Regions from separate parts of the Bacillus sp. N12A5 genome, predicted to be linked through region 2. Evidence: riboswitches for the same ligand, from Rfam matches in the RefSeq annotation. Region 2 holds a riboswitch; each other region holds the start of a gene.
What was found. A riboswitch is a leader RNA that binds a small molecule or an ion and turns the genes downstream of it on or off. The one in region 2 is predicted to bind S-adenosylmethionine.
Positions count from the first base shown of each region.

Region 1: another riboswitch for S-adenosylmethionine. It lies ahead of metK (methionine adenosyltransferase); the one in region 2 lies ahead of metN (methionine ABC transporter ATP-binding protein MetN).
Region 3: another riboswitch for S-adenosylmethionine. It lies ahead of mtnK (S-methyl-5-thioribose kinase); the one in region 2 lies ahead of metN (methionine ABC transporter ATP-binding protein MetN).

Region 1 is NZ_JALAMR010000008.1:33,583-38,552, forward strand. Features, by position in the region: gene pckA (phosphoenolpyruvate carboxykinase (ATP)) at 1-671, opposite strand, end outside; SAM riboswitch class I at 869-1,007, shown strand; gene metK (methionine adenosyltransferase) at 1,175-2,377, shown strand; gene asnB (asparagine synthase (glutamine-hydrolyzing)) at 2,526-4,424, shown strand; gene alaP (alanine permease AlaP) at 4,557-4,970, shown strand, end outside.
Region 2 is NZ_JALAMR010000012.1:109,638-114,607, reverse strand. Features, by position in the region: gene fadE (acyl-CoA dehydrogenase FadE) at 1-342, shown strand, start outside; gene MOC09_RS14485 (arsenate reductase family protein) at 451-807, shown strand; gene gcvH (glycine cleavage system protein GcvH) at 874-1,257, shown strand; gene MOC09_RS14475 (YusG family protein) at 1,314-1,550, shown strand; gene MOC09_RS14470 (toprim domain-containing protein) at 1,628-1,990, shown strand; gene MOC09_RS14465 (thioredoxin family protein) at 1,992-2,312, shown strand; gene MOC09_RS14460 (SCP2 sterol-binding domain-containing protein) at 2,420-2,764, shown strand; SAM riboswitch class I at 2,879-2,985, shown strand; gene metN (methionine ABC transporter ATP-binding protein MetN) at 3,091-4,116, shown strand; gene metP (methionine ABC transporter permease MetP) at 4,109-4,777, shown strand; gene metQ (methionine ABC transporter substrate-binding lipoprotein MetQ) at 4,791-4,970, shown strand, end outside.
Region 3 is NZ_JALAMR010000002.1:383,183-388,152, forward strand. Features, by position in the region: gene MOC09_RS02375 (methylated-DNA--[protein]-cysteine S-methyltransferase) at 1-112, shown strand, start outside; gene MOC09_RS02380 (hypothetical protein) at 202-327, shown strand; gene mtnA (S-methyl-5-thioribose-1-phosphate isomerase) at 361-1,422, opposite strand; gene mtnK (S-methyl-5-thioribose kinase) at 1,430-2,623, opposite strand; SAM riboswitch class I at 2,727-2,883, opposite strand; gene MOC09_RS02395 (carbon-nitrogen family hydrolase) at 2,967-3,746, opposite strand; gene mtnE (methionine-glutamine aminotransferase) at 3,840-4,970, shown strand, end outside.

The sequences.
Region 1 (4,970 bases), on a different contig from region 2:
TCACCGACATTGGCGGAGCAATGCATAGATAAAATATCTCTTTCAGGGAGCAGGAAATTCATAATGGAGAAAATGGATTTCTTCATTTCGCCGGCATACTCTGTTCCGCCGATTAAAATCGTCCGCTTTTCAAAAGAGACAATAATAAAGGTTTCGGTATGTGTGCCATCTGTTTTTGGATCTGCTTTGAAATGCGGAGCAGAAAGAATGGTAAATGGCTGTTCAACAGTTTTCTTATCGTTGCCTTCCGGGCGGATAAACAGCTGTCTGGCGAATAAATTGTGCCATGCGAACTCATTCACGACGGTGATTGGCAGCCTGTATTTTTCATCTGCTCCGGCAAATCCTTCGAAAACAAACAGCTCATCCCGCTGTTTCAGGTAGCTGACGACTTTGGTGTACAGCCTGTCAAACGCTTCTTCTGAAATCGGCTGGTTCACCGTTCCCCAATCGATCTTATTTTTCGTGCTTTCTTCCTCTACGATGAATTTGTCTTTAGGTGAACGCCCTGTGTAAGCACCTGTAGTCGCCCGAACGGCACCCGTAGATGTTAAAATGCCTTCGTTCCGGGAGAGTACTTTTTCTGTAAGCTGTGCTGCTGATAAATTATGACGCACATTTGGACTTGTTAATAAGGCTTGTAAATCAGCGGTCAAATCAACTGAGTTCATATGAAACCTTCCTTTATCGTTTTTTGTGTTTTGCTAATTGTGAATTAGTATAACATATATTTTCAAATAGTCTATACTATTTATCATTTTTTGTGTGTGCGTTTTCCAATGTTTTCCCTCGATATAGGTGCCTATTTCTTTTGAATCATATTGACATTGCAAACCCTTTTACGATAAGATATTTCATTGAGCGGATACTCTTATCCCGAGCTGGCGGAGGGACAGGCCCTATGAAGCCCAGCAACCGGTTTCTCTGTGATTTATTATGTTCAACTATGTGAGACAACCAAGGTGCTAACCTGTTGCAAGGTTGTATGATTCCTTGAGCGATAAGAGTGAAAGGCACAAAGACCAAACCCTTTCCTCGATGGAAAAGGTTTTTTTATTTCATAAATATGCCAATTAACATTCTCTAATATAAAGTTACATTGTATAAGAGGGAGCGAGTTCCGTATCATATATACAAGGTCTTTCGGGAGGCCTTGTGCAGGAGGAAGCAAATCATGAGTAAAAATCGTCGTTTATTTACATCAGAATCTGTTACGGAGGGGCATCCGGATAAAATCTGTGACCAGATTTCTGACAGCATTTTAGATGAAATTTTAAAGAAAGACCCTAACGCGCGTGTTGCTTGTGAAACGTCTGTGACAACAGGTTTGGTTCTTGTCAGCGGAGAGATCACAACATCTACGTATGTTGACATTCCGAAAACGGTTCGCCAAACCATTAAAGAAATCGGATACACACGTGCAAAATACGGATTTGATGCGGAAACTTGTGCAGTTTTAACATCAATTGATGAGCAGTCTGCTGATATCGCGATGGGTGTAGACCAAGCGCTTGAAGCCCGTGAAGGCACAATGAGTGACGAAGAAATAGAAGCGATTGGTGCGGGTGACCAAGGATTAATGTTCGGTTATGCGTGCAACGAAACGAAAGAGCTTATGCCTCTTCCAATTTCACTTGCCCATAAATTAGCCCGCCGCCTGAGTGAAGTCCGTAAAGAAGATATTCTTCCGTACCTTCGCCCTGACGGCAAAACACAGGTAACGGTTGAGTACGATGAAAATAACAAACCAGTCCGCATTGACGCGATTGTAATTTCAACTCAGCATCATCCTGAAATTACGCTTGAGCAAATTCAGCGCAACATTAAAGAACATGTAATCAATCCGGTTGTTCCTGAAGAGCTGATTGATGAAGAAACAAAATATTTCATCAACCCTACAGGACGTTTCGTAATCGGAGGCCCTCAAGGGGATGCGGGACTTACAGGACGCAAAATCATCGTTGATACGTACGGCGGCTATGCACGCCACGGCGGAGGCGCGTTCTCAGGTAAGGACGCGACGAAGGTAGACCGTTCTGCAGCTTATGCGGCAAGATACGTTGCGAAAAACATCGTTGCGGCTGAGCTTGCTGATTCTTGCGAAGTACAGCTTGCTTACGCGATCGGTGTTGCACAGCCTGTGTCAATCTCAATCAACACATTCGGTTCCGGAAAAGCTTCTGAGGAAAAACTGATTGAAGTTGTTCGCAATAACTTTGATTTACGACCTGCCGGCATTATCAAAATGCTTGATTTGCGCCGTCCGATCTACAAACAAACTGCTGCGTACGGCCACTTTGGACGTCACGATGTTGACCTTCCTTGGGAGCGCACAGACAAAGCGGAGCAGCTGCGTAAAGAAGCGTTAGGAGAATAATTTTATAGCCGCTTACTGGTTAAGCGGCTTTCCCTTTTTTACGTTGTATTCATGTTTATTTTTTTACATAACCGTGAAACCAAATACTATTCACAGCGTCTATAAATAGGGGTTCAATGATGACAATTTTAATTATGGAGGCAATACTATGTGTGGATTTGTCGGGGTTTTTAACAAGCATCCGTTAGCTCAAACCGCTGATCAAGAAGAACTAATCAAACAAATGAACCAAATGATCGTTCACCGCGGTCCTGACAGTGATGGATATTACCATGATGAGCACGTCGGATTCGGATTCAGACGGCTCAGCATTATTGATGTAGAAAATGGCGGACAGCCTTTATCATATGAAGATGAAGCATATTGGATTATCTTTAACGGAGAAATCTATAACTATATTGAACTGAGAGAAGAACTTGAAGCTAAGGGGTATACTTTCAACACGGATTCGGACACAGAGGTTCTTCTTGCGACTTACCGTCACTATAAAGAAGAAGCGGCGTCCAAATTGCGCGGTATGTTTGCCTTTCTGATTTGGAATAAAAACGATCATGTGCTTTATGGAGCAAGAGATCCATTTGGCATCAAACCGTTGTACTACACAACAATCAATGATCAGGTTTATTTTGCCTCAGAGAGAAAAAGTTTAATGGTTGCTCAAAATGAGATTGAAATAGATAAAGAGGCACTGCAGCAATACATGTCCTTCCAATTTGTTCCTGAACCAAGCACGCTTGATGCCAATGTGAAAAAAGTAGAGCCGGGTTCACAGTTTACAATCCGCCCGGACGGTAATATCACATTTAAAACGTATTTCAAAGCGAACTTCAAGCCTGTGCAGACTGAAGAAGATAAGCTTGTGAAAGAAGTCAGAGACGCGATTTATGACTCTGTAAACGTTCATATGAGAAGTGACGTTCCTGTCGGTTCATTCCTGTCTGGCGGAATTGATTCTTCCTTTATTGTATCCGTTGCGAAAGAATTTCATCCAAACTTAAAAACTTTCTCTGTCGGATTCGAGCAGCAGGGCTTCAGTGAAGTCGATGTAGCGAAAGAAACTGCGGCGGCGCTGGGCATTGAAAATATCAGCAAAGTCATTTCGCCTGAGGAATACATGAATGAGCTTCCAAAGATTGTATGGCATTTTGATGATCCGCTTGCTGATCCGGCTGCGATTCCGTTGTATTTTGTTGCAAAAGAAGCGAAAAAACATGTAACGGTTGCTTTATCAGGTGAAGGTGCGGACGAGCTCTTCGGCGGATATAACATTTACCGTGAACCGCTTTCGCTTAAACCGTTTGAGCGCATTCCGTCCGGCCTGAAAAAGATGCTTCTGCACGTTGCGGCCGTTATGCCTGAAGGAATGAGAGGAAAGAGCCTGCTTGAGCGCGGCTGCACGCCGCTTCAGGATCGTTACATCGGTAACGCAAAAATCTTTGAAGAGCCTGTCAAAAAACAGCTGCTGAAGCATTATAATCCGAACCTTTCATATCGCGATGTGACGAAGACTTACTTCACAGAGAGCAGCTCATACAGCGATATCAACAAAATGCAGTATGTCGATATCCACACTTGGATGCGCGGCGACATTTTGTTAAAAGCGGATAAAATGACGATGGCGAATTCCTTGGAACTGCGTGTGCCGTTCTTGGATAAAGTGGTATTTGACGTTGCTTCAAAGATTCCTGATGAGCTCAAAACGAAGAACGGCACGACAAAGTACCTTCTTCGCAAAGCAGCTGAAGGAATTGTGCCTGAGCACGTATTAAACCGCAAAAAGCTTGGTTTCCCTGTACCGATCCGTCATTGGCTGAAAAACGAAATGAACGCATGGGTGCGGAACATTATTCAGGAAAGCCAAACAGATGCTTATATCCACAAGGATTATGTCCTTCAGCTTCTTGAAGACCACTGTGCAGACAAGGCCGATAACAGCCGTAAAATCTGGACAGTACTGATCTTTATGATCTGGCACAGCATCAATATTGAAAAACGGTATATGCCTGAAGAGCTGAGCCATCAGCCTAAAGAAGTCATCTTTGTATAACAGACAAGGCTTTCGATTCGTCGAAAGCCTTGTTATTATCCCTTTATTTCTCCAGCATCATTGATGACCCAATCCACACGAAAGATTCAGAAAAATGTTTTATTGATAATTTTTTCTAGGGGAGAAGAAAGCATGCAAAAACAAAAACAAGAGCTGCACCGCGGACTTGAGCAAAGGCATATTTCTTTAATGTCATTAGGAGCTGCAATAGGAGTAGGATTGTTCCTTGGTTCCGCATCAGCTATTCAATTAGCAGGGCCGGGAATTTTGGCAGCGTATGCCGCAAGCGGCCTGATCATGTTTTTTATTATGAGAGCACTTGGGGAAATGGCTATTCAAAAGCCGGTCGCTGGCTCCTTCAGCAGGTATGCGCGTGATTATTTGGGACCGCTTGCAGGCTATCTCACAGGATGGAACTACTGGTTTTTATGGGTTGTCACCTGTATGGCTGAAATCACTGCTGTCGGTATTTATATGGGGTACTGGTTTCCGGACGTGCCGAACTGGATTTGGGCATTATCCGCGCTGATCATCATGACGGGTGTT
Region 2 (4,970 bases):
GCCATCGATCACGAACAAGAAATACTTGTCAACGTCGCGGATATCGTCAGCGATGTGTATGCAATGGAATCAGCCGTGCTCAGAACGGAAAAGGCCATTGCCGCGCAAGGCGAGGAAAAAGCAGCGCAAAAGGTGCTGTATACAGAAATTTTCGTTCAAGAAGCCTTTAACGAAATTGAAGCGCATGCGAAGGAGTCCCTCATCGCAATGGAAGAAGGAGATTCACTCCGCATGATGCTTTCCGCTCTGCGCAAGCTGACGCGCGTAACACCTAAAAACATCATTCAGAAAAAACGCGAAGCGGCAGCGGGCGTTTTTGAGGCTGAAAAATATATTGTCTGATTGTCCAAAAGCTCCGCGTGTGCGGAGCTTTTTTAAGAAGCACTGTTTTAGGTTTTTAAAACAAACTGTGTTAAAATAACCTCGATTATTTTATTGAGGGGGAAGAAGATGTCGTTAACTTTTTACTGGTACCCTAAATGCGGAACGTGCCGCAAAGCAAAGAAATGGCTTGAAGAGCATGGGAAAGACATAAACGAAATACATATTGCAGAGCAGCCTCCAAGCAAAGAAGAACTAAAAGCGCTTTATGAAAAAAGCGGGCTGGATCTCAAGAAATTTTTCAACACGAGCGGCATGAAATACCGCGAGCTAAACCTGAAGGAAAAGCTGTATCACATGTCGGAGGACGAACAGCTTGAACTGCTTGCCTCAGACGGAATGCTGATCAAACGCCCGCTTACAACAGACGGCGAAAAAGTGACAGTTGGTTTTAAAGAAGACCAATTTGAAGAAAACTGGGCTTAATGTAAATTTTTTTTGAAAAGTGTGGTATCTTCTTATTGTAGTGCTGTAAAAAATGGAGGGATTCAATTGAGCATACCTAAAGATTTGCGTTACTCAGGAGAACATGAGTGGGTAAAAGTTGAAGGAGAAAAAGCCAGAATCGGAATTACGCATTTTGCCCAGTCTGAGCTAGGCGACATCGTGTTTGTCGAACTTCCTGAAGTCGGCGCTGAAATCAAAGCGGACGAGCCATTCGGCAGTGTAGAATCCGTTAAAACGGTATCCGAGCTTTATGCACCGATTAACGGAACTGTCGTAGAAGTAAACGAAGATCTTGATGACAGTCCGGAATTCGTCAACGAATCACCGTACGAAAAAGCATGGATGATCGTCGTTGAACCGTCTGACGCTTCTGAAATTGAAAAACTGATGACAGCAGAGCAATACGAAGAGATGACACAAGAAGACTAAAACAGGATAGCTGGAAAGGCAATTGGACACGCTAACGTTATGGGGAGGTGTCCAATATGGCTTTCAGCAAACAGAAGCTCGATGTCACAAATGATGTGACAGGCCGCTTTCAAAATGGCCGGCTCTCGTTATATCATGATAATGAGATGATCGGCCAAATGACAAGCATGAATGAATATGAGCTTAAGTCAGGTTATTCCTTTGAAAATGAGAAATTTTATAAGACAGCCGATGTGGTCTCAGGAAACGACGAAAAATATGTGGATTGTGACTACGAAAACGGCTGGTGTTAATGTGGGCGGTGAATTTCACTGCCTTCTTTTACAATCTGAACGTTTCAAATTTGACGCGGCAGGTGAAGAAGATGAAGATGGATGAGCTGGAAAAGGTTATGATTGTGGAAGGGAAATCAGATAAAGAGAAAATCGAAAGCGTCCTGAATGAACCGGTTCGCATTATCTGCACAAACGGAACAATCAGCCAGCTGAAGCTTGAGGAATTGGCTGACGAACTTTACGATAAAGACGTGTATATATTAGTTGATGCTGATAAATCAGGAGAGAAATTGAGAAAACAGCTGAAAAGAGAATTTAACGAAGCCTGCCATTTACATATCGACAGAGCCTATAAGGAAGTGGCCGCTGCGCCCAGACACCATGTCGCTTCTGTATTGCTGCGCGCGAATCTGAATGTCCATACTATTTTTCTTGAAAGAAAGTCCCGAGGTGTATAGCATGAAAGAACTCCAAGAACACGAGCTTGAGCACATCGCTGATGATGTGTATCTCCTATATTTATATACTCCGTTTTGCGGCACCTGCCAGCTTGCAAGCAAAATGCTGACAGTGGTGAAAGAAATGCTGCCTGATGTCGCCTTCTATAAAAACAATGTTAATTATTCTCCGACATTCGCAAAAGCGTATCAAATTGAAAGCGTCCCTTGTTTTCTGCTGTTTAAAGGCGGGAAAGTGGTCGAAAGAGGATATGCGTTTCATTCCGTTTCTTATTTATATGAGCTGATCAAACAAAAATCATCTTCTGCATCCCATTTATGACATATTTCTCAACATATTCCAATGAAATTGTCGTTCGTTTTATAAAGGGGTTCTTGCGGCAGAGAGAGAAATGTGTATGTATGACCAACAAATAGGAGGTTGTACATATGGAGAAAGCGGAAGTTTTAGAAGATGAGTATCAGCATCTGTTTTTAAAACCCCTTTTGAGCGCTTCAACATTGCTCATTACCTTCCAAGGAGAAACAGAAGCCTTAACCGTCTCAATAAACGATCAGGGAGAAATGAAAAAAATTTCTCCGCCCCAAACGTCCAACCTGACCTTTTACGGAAACCAAACAGAAATCATTCATTTACTGCACGGAGATATTTCCCTTCAGCACCTGATCCAGAGCGGAAGCTTGAAAGTGAAGGGATCATTCAGAGCCCTGTTAAAACTAGAAGCCATACTTTGGCTGACGAATGGCTTTTTTCAGAGGATTTTGAAGAATTAAAATATAGTAAATTATTATAATAGTAAAAGTTGACATCATTTATTTTATTGACATTTAATCATTCGCCATGCTATTCTACATTAAGAATTTCCGGACGAAAAAGACTATATATTTCTCTTATCAAGAGAGGTGGAGGGAAGTGCCCTATGAAGCCCGGCAACCATCAACGCTGTTGAAATGGTGCCAATTCACACGAAGCGTTTAGCTTTGAAAGATGAGAGAAAGGCATTTTATATAAGCCTTTCTGCTCAAGTGTGCAGAAAGGCTTTTCTTTTGCAGAAAAACCCGGAAGATTTCTTAGAATAGTGTTAAGGCAGGTGATTGCTTTGATCAATCTTCAAAATGTTTCAAAAGTTTATAAGTCGAAACATGGAGATGTCAATGCTGTCCAAAATGTCTCGCTTTCCATTAAAAAAGGTGAGATTTTTGGAATTATAGGATATAGCGGAGCTGGTAAAAGTTCCTTAATCCGTCTGCTGAACGGCCTTGAGAAACCAACCTCAGGAACCGTGGAAGTGGCGGGAACGAAGATAAATGAAGTAAACGGACGGGGTTTAAGAAAAGCACGCCATGAAATCAGTATGATTTTCCAGCACTTCAATTTGCTTTGGTCGCGGACCGTCAGAGATAATATCATGTTTCCTTTAGAAATTGCCGGGGTGAAAAAGAGCGAGCGGATCAAGCGCGCCAATGAACTGATTAAACTGGTAGGTTTAGAAGGGAAAGAAAAATCTTACCCGTCTCAGCTGAGCGGCGGGCAGAAGCAGCGTGTCGGCATCGCCAGAGCGCTTGCCAACAATCCGAAGGTTCTCCTTTGTGATGAAGCGACATCAGCATTAGATCCGCAAACAACGGATTCAATCTTGGATCTATTGTCCGATATTAATGAAAGACTCGGTTTAACGATTGTGCTGATCACGCACGAAATGCATGTGATCCGCAAAATCTGCAACAGAGTCGCTGTCATGGAAAACGGAAAGGTTGTGGAAGAAGGCGAAGTACTCGATGTCTTCAAAAATCCGAAGGAAGACATGACAAAACGATTTGTTCAGCAGGTGACAGAGCCGGAAGAAACAAAAGAAACGCTTCAGCACCTTCTTGATGAAGCTGCATCAGGAAAAACGGTTCAGCTCACATTTGTCGGTGATTCAGCTGAACAGCCTCTGATTACAGAGATGATCAGAAACTTTAATGTCAGCGTCAATATTCTGCAAGGGAAAATCTCGCAGACAAAGGATGGAGCTTATGGCTCACTGTTTATCCATATTGACGGAGACGAGGAAGAAGTGCAAAACGTGATCCGGTTTATTAATGACAAACAGGTGAAAGCAGAGGTGATCACGAATGTTTGAAAAATACTTCCCGAACGTTGATTTAACTGAATTGTGGAATGCGACATATGAAACGCTTTATATGACGCTGATTTCTTTACTGTTTGCCTTTGTCATCGGGGTGATTCTCGGCTTGCTGCTCTTTCTGACAAGCAAAGGGAGCCTCTGGCAGAATAAAGCGGTCAACTCAGTGATTGCGGCCGTTGTCAACATATTCAGATCAATCCCCTTCCTCATTTTAATTATTTTACTGCTGGGGTTTACGAAGTTCTTAGTCGGAACGATCTTAGGGCCAAACGCCGCGCTGCCGGCCTTGGTTATCGGCTCAGCACCGTTTTACGCGCGTCTTGCTGAAATCGCGCTTCGCGAAGTGGATAAAGGTGTCATTGAAGCCGCTAAATCAATGGGCGCTAAAACGTCTACAATTATTTTCAAAGTGCTGCTTCCAGAATCTATGCCGGCTCTGATTTCCGGTATTACGGTGACGGCCATCGCATTGATCGGCTCAACGGCCATTGCCGGCGCCATCGGTTCAGGAGGCCTTGGAAACCTTGCGTACGTAGAAGGATATCAGTCTAATAATACTGATGTTACTTTCGTTGCTACTGTGTTTATTTTAATCATCGTATTTATTATTCAAATCATCGGTGATGTCATAACAAATATTATAGACAAACGATAAGGGAGGATTTACATTGAAAAAGCTATTTTTAGGTGCATTACTGCTTGTATTTGCAGGAGTTATGGCTGCCTGCGGTTCGAATAACGGTGCTGAATCAGGCAAGAAAGAAATTGTCGTAGCAGCGACGAAAACACCGCATGCGGAAATTTTAAAAGAAGCTGAACCATTGCTGAAAGAAAAAGGCTACACGCTG
Region 3 (4,970 bases), on a different contig from region 2:
ATGCCACAGAGTGATTGGCAAAAACAGCGCGTTAACAGGATACGCCGGGAGCAAAACTGATATCAAAGCATTTTTGCTGAACATCGAGCAAATTTCCTACAAAGAAAAATAAAACATATGGCACGTTCCCTTTTTTCACGGCCGACATATCATTTTATTAAGTGAAAAAAGTTGGTCTGATGAAAAAGGAGGACAAAGCAATTGAAGCCGAGCCGCTCTGAAAAAATTGCTGTTTTTGCCAAACTGTTTGTGAAACTGCATATCTTATCAAGCGCTCAAAAAGATGAAATCATCAATATTAATAAAAACAAACAAAAAAACCGCTGACTCGGCCCAAAATGAGCAAAGTCCAGCGGTTTTTTAGTGAACCTTTTCGCCTTTGAACAGCTGTTCAATTTCTTCTTCATAGGAACCGGTCATAATCCCTTTTTCTGTGATAATTCCTGAAATGAGATGATGCGGTGTAATGTCAAAAGCGGGATTAAAGACAGGCACATCGGTTGGAGCGGTGCGGACTCCGGAAATCTGCCTTACTTCCTCGGGATCCCGTTCCTCTATCGGGATATCATCGCCGCTTTTCACTTTCGTATCAAATGTAGATAATGGTGCGGCGACAAAAAACGGAATATCAAAGGCGTTTGCTAAAATCGCGAGACCGTATGTTCCGATTTTATTTGCCGTATCACCGTTCTTTGCAATTCGATCGGCTCCAACGATGACAGCGGAAATTTGTTTTTCCTTCATCGTATGGGCGGCCATGCTGTCTGTGATCAGAGTGACATCAATGCCTCCCTGCATCAGCTCCCACGCAGTAAGGCGTGAACCTTGAAGGACAGGCCTTGTTTCACAAGCATAAATATGCAGTCCCAAATCCTTTTGTTTGGCCAAGTAAAATGGAGCGAGTGCCGTACCGTAGCGGCTTGTCGCGATAGAGCCGGCATTGCAGATCGTCATAATCCGGTCGCCTTTTTTGAAAAGCTGCAGGGCATTTTGGCCGATCATCCGGCACGTTTCCTCATCCTCGACCTGTATCTGAATCGCTTCATGGACAAGATTTGTTTTTGCTTCATTTACGGAAATGGCGTTTTTGATCGAGTGACTCAATCTCTCAAGCGCCCATGATAAATTAATGGCCGTAGGCCGTGAGCTGTTTAAATACTGTTTGATGTCATCCAGTTTCTCGCGGAATTCCGTGACATCATCTGTTTCGATTTCTTTTGCAGCGAGCGCAAGCCCGAAGGCAGCCGTAATGCCGATGGCCGGAGCGCCTCTTACTTTTAGCGTGACAATGGCGTCATATACATCCTCTTTCGTCGTAAGCTCTAAATATTCCGTCACATCGGGAAGCTTTTGCTGATTTAAAATGGTAATCGCTGTTTCTTTCCATTCAACAGAACGCGGAACAGCAAATGAATGGGTCATGAATGGATCATTCCTTTACAAGTAACTTAAATAATTCAATAACTTCCGTTATCGTTTTGAATTCCGAACGTTTTTCGATAAAAGCTGTGCCTGTGTCCAGCGCCAGCCGTTTTCTGCTGATTCGTTTATCAAACGGCACGATCGCATCCAGATCAGCCACATGTGCCAGACCGATCGTGCGGCGTATCAGTTCGCAGCCGGCAAACCCGATCGCTTCTTCGAAAATATGAGTGAGCGTATCCGCAAGGTACCCGTCGATTTTGGCGTAAACATCCAGGCTGTCCTTCTCCCAGGCTTCACTGAACGTCTCTTTAAACGTTTCCCAAACCCGGCTGACATGTTCATATAACGGCTCTCTGTCATCGCCGTCACGGCTGAGAGCGTTCAAAAATAAGTTGGCGATAAATTGGCCTACATCGAAGCCGATCGGTCCGTAAAAAGCAAATTCAGGATCAATCACCTTTGTTTCATGTTCGCTGGCGAAAATGCTTCCTGTATGCAAATCACCATGAATCAGCGTTTCTGCAGACGTTAAAAATGACTTTTTCAGCTTTGCGGCTTCGATTTTGAGGGTGTCATTATTCCAAAGCTTTTCGACAAAGGGACGAAGCTCTTCTTCAAAATCATTTGTGTCATGGTCAAAGAAAGGGTCTGTAAAGACGAGCCTTTCCGTTATGTCGCACAGCTCCAGATTTGTAAACTGTTTAACAAGCTGTTTTTTCACCTTGGGTTCAAGCGCGTAGTCTGATGAATAGAAAAGTGTTTTTCCTAAAAATTCACCGATGTGCTGTGAAAGGTGCGGATAGGTTTCACCCTCAATAAGTCCTTTTCTTGCGATTTTCAGGTGAGAAAGATCCTCCATGACGGTAACCGCCATTTCCGTATCAGAATAAAACACTCTTGGAACCAGATGAGGGACATGCTCGCCCTGGCGGATGAGAGCGCTGCTTTCGATTCTTGCACGATCGATTGTCAGCGGCCAGCTTTCTCCGACCACTTTTGCATAAGGAACCGCCTGTTTAATGATCAGCGCTCTGTCATGTTCTTGGTCATGAATATGAAACACGTAATTTAGGTTGCCGTCGCCGATCTCCCGGCAGGTCAGCGTGCTCTTGCTTTGGAATAAGCCAAGCTTCACCGCCAGTGCCACAGCGGAGCTTTCATTTAACGTTTCGTATAAAGGTGTTTTCGTGACTGCCATCGTCATAACCTCCAATTATGTAATCTGTAAATATGTTTGCAGCTGAATGGCCGTAAAAAAGCCTCCTTCTCAGAGAGAAGGAGGCTAACATCTATGTCCGCCTCTCTTATCTCTCAGATCAGATCTGAATGGAATTAGCACCGTGCCTTAAGAGACCAGCGTCTCGGCGCGAAAAAGATGCGCCCCATTTCACAATGGAATTACGGTCGGTTGCTGTTGGGGTCAAAAGGCCAAATCCCTCGCCCAACTCTCGATAAGAGAATATATTCACTTGTTAAACAATTCTAATTTATCAGTTGATGAACATACTAACAGGTGTTTTAATAAGTTGTCAATATATTTTTTAATATAAATCTTTTCTGATATCATCAAAAACAGGGATGCTTTCCCGCACCTCGGCGCTTTCCTGAAGGTCAATTTCCGCTCTGACAATGCCTTCTTCCCGGCCGCCTTCAGCTAGTACACGCCCCCATGGATCAATAATCAGGCTGTGTCCGGCGAATTCATTATCCGGATTTGAACCGGTGCAATTGCAGGCTGCGATAAAGCATTGATTTTCAATGGCCCGCGCAATAAGCAGGCTTTTCCAATGATCAAGGCGGGGAAGAGGCCATTCCGCGGAAATAAACAGCACGTTGGCGCCCTTTGTCGTATGTTTTCTGATCCACTCTGGAAAACGGATATCGTAACAGATCAGTCCTGAGCTTTTGACGCCATCAAGCTCAAAATATCCGTCTTCGGAGCCGGCTGATAAATACACATGCTCATCCATCAGCTGAAAGAGATGGGCTTTTCTGTATTCTTTAATGATTTGTCCTTCCTTATCCGCAATGTACATTGTATTATAAACATCAGAACCCTTCCTGACAGCGACCGATCCTGCAACAATATGAACGCGATGTTTTTTTGCCGTTTTCTTCAGCCAGCTCTTAGCAGAACGCCCATCTTCATCAGCAAGCTCATCAAGGTTAGACAGGTCATATCCGGTCGTCCATAATTCAGGCAGAACAAGAACATCAGCATGTTTGCTTTCCTTTTCGATGAAAGATTCAGCCTTTTTTATATTTTCCGAAGGTTTACCATATGAAATATCAAACTGAAGACAAGATATCGTCCATTTCATCTTTTAACACCCCAAATTTTTCTTTACTTTTTTCATTTAACCATATATGATGATGGACTATCATTTCAAGATTTTTTTAGAAGGTGAGAATAGATGAAATTTGAACAGTCTCAGATATTGAAGGAATTGCCTAAACAATTCTTCGCTTCTCTGGTGCAGAAAGTGAACCGAAAGCTCGCAGAAGGACACGACGTCATCAATCTCGGACAGGGAAATCCGGATCAGCCGACTCCGGGACATATCGTCGAGGAAATGAAACGAGCCGTTGCTGATCCTGAAAATCATAAATATTCGTCTTTTCGCGGCTCATACAGACTGAAGTCAGCAGCGGCAGCATTTTATAAAAGAGAATACGGCATTGATCTTGACCCTGAAACTGAAGTCGCTGTTTTATTCGGCGGTAAAGCCGGTCTTGTCGAGCTCCCGCAATGCTTATTGAATCCCGGTGATACGATTTTAGTGCCGGATCCCGGCTATCCTGATTACTGGTCAGGTGTCACACTCGCGAAAGCGAAGATGGAGAGGATGCCGCTCGTAGAGGACAGGGCGTTTCTTCCTGATTACAGCAGCATCGGCGCTGAAGTGAGGGATCAGGCGAAACTGATGTATTTAAATTATCCGAATAATCCGACTGGAGCAGTTGCTACTTCTGATTTTTTTGAAGAAACCGTGCGTTTTGCGAAAGAAAACAGGATCTGTGTCGTTCACGATTTTGCTTATGGCGCTGTAGGATTTGACGGCTGCAAGCCTTTAAGTTTTTTGCAGGCTGAAGGTGCGAAGGATATCGGAATTGAAATATATACGCTGTCAAAAACATATAATATGGCAGGGTGGCGGGTCGGCTTTGCTGTCGGAAACGCTTCTGTCATTGAAGCGATCAATCTTTATCAAGACCATATGTTTGTCAGTCTTTTCAGAGCGACTCAGGAGGCTGCAGCGGCGGCACTGTTAGCTGATCAAACGTGTGTGGCGGAGCAAAATGCCCGTTATGAGAGCAGGCGAAGCGCTTGGATTGCAGCATGCCGGGAAATCGGCTGGGATGTAACAGCTCCGGCGGGTTCATTTTTTGCATGGCTGCCTGTGCCTGAAGGCTATACTTCTGAGCAGTTCTCAGATCTTTTGCTGGAAAAAGCGAATGTAGCGGTTGCCGCTGGAAACGGCTTCGGTGAATATGGCGAGGGCTACGTCAGAGTCGGACTGCTGACAAGTGAAGAAAGACTCAAG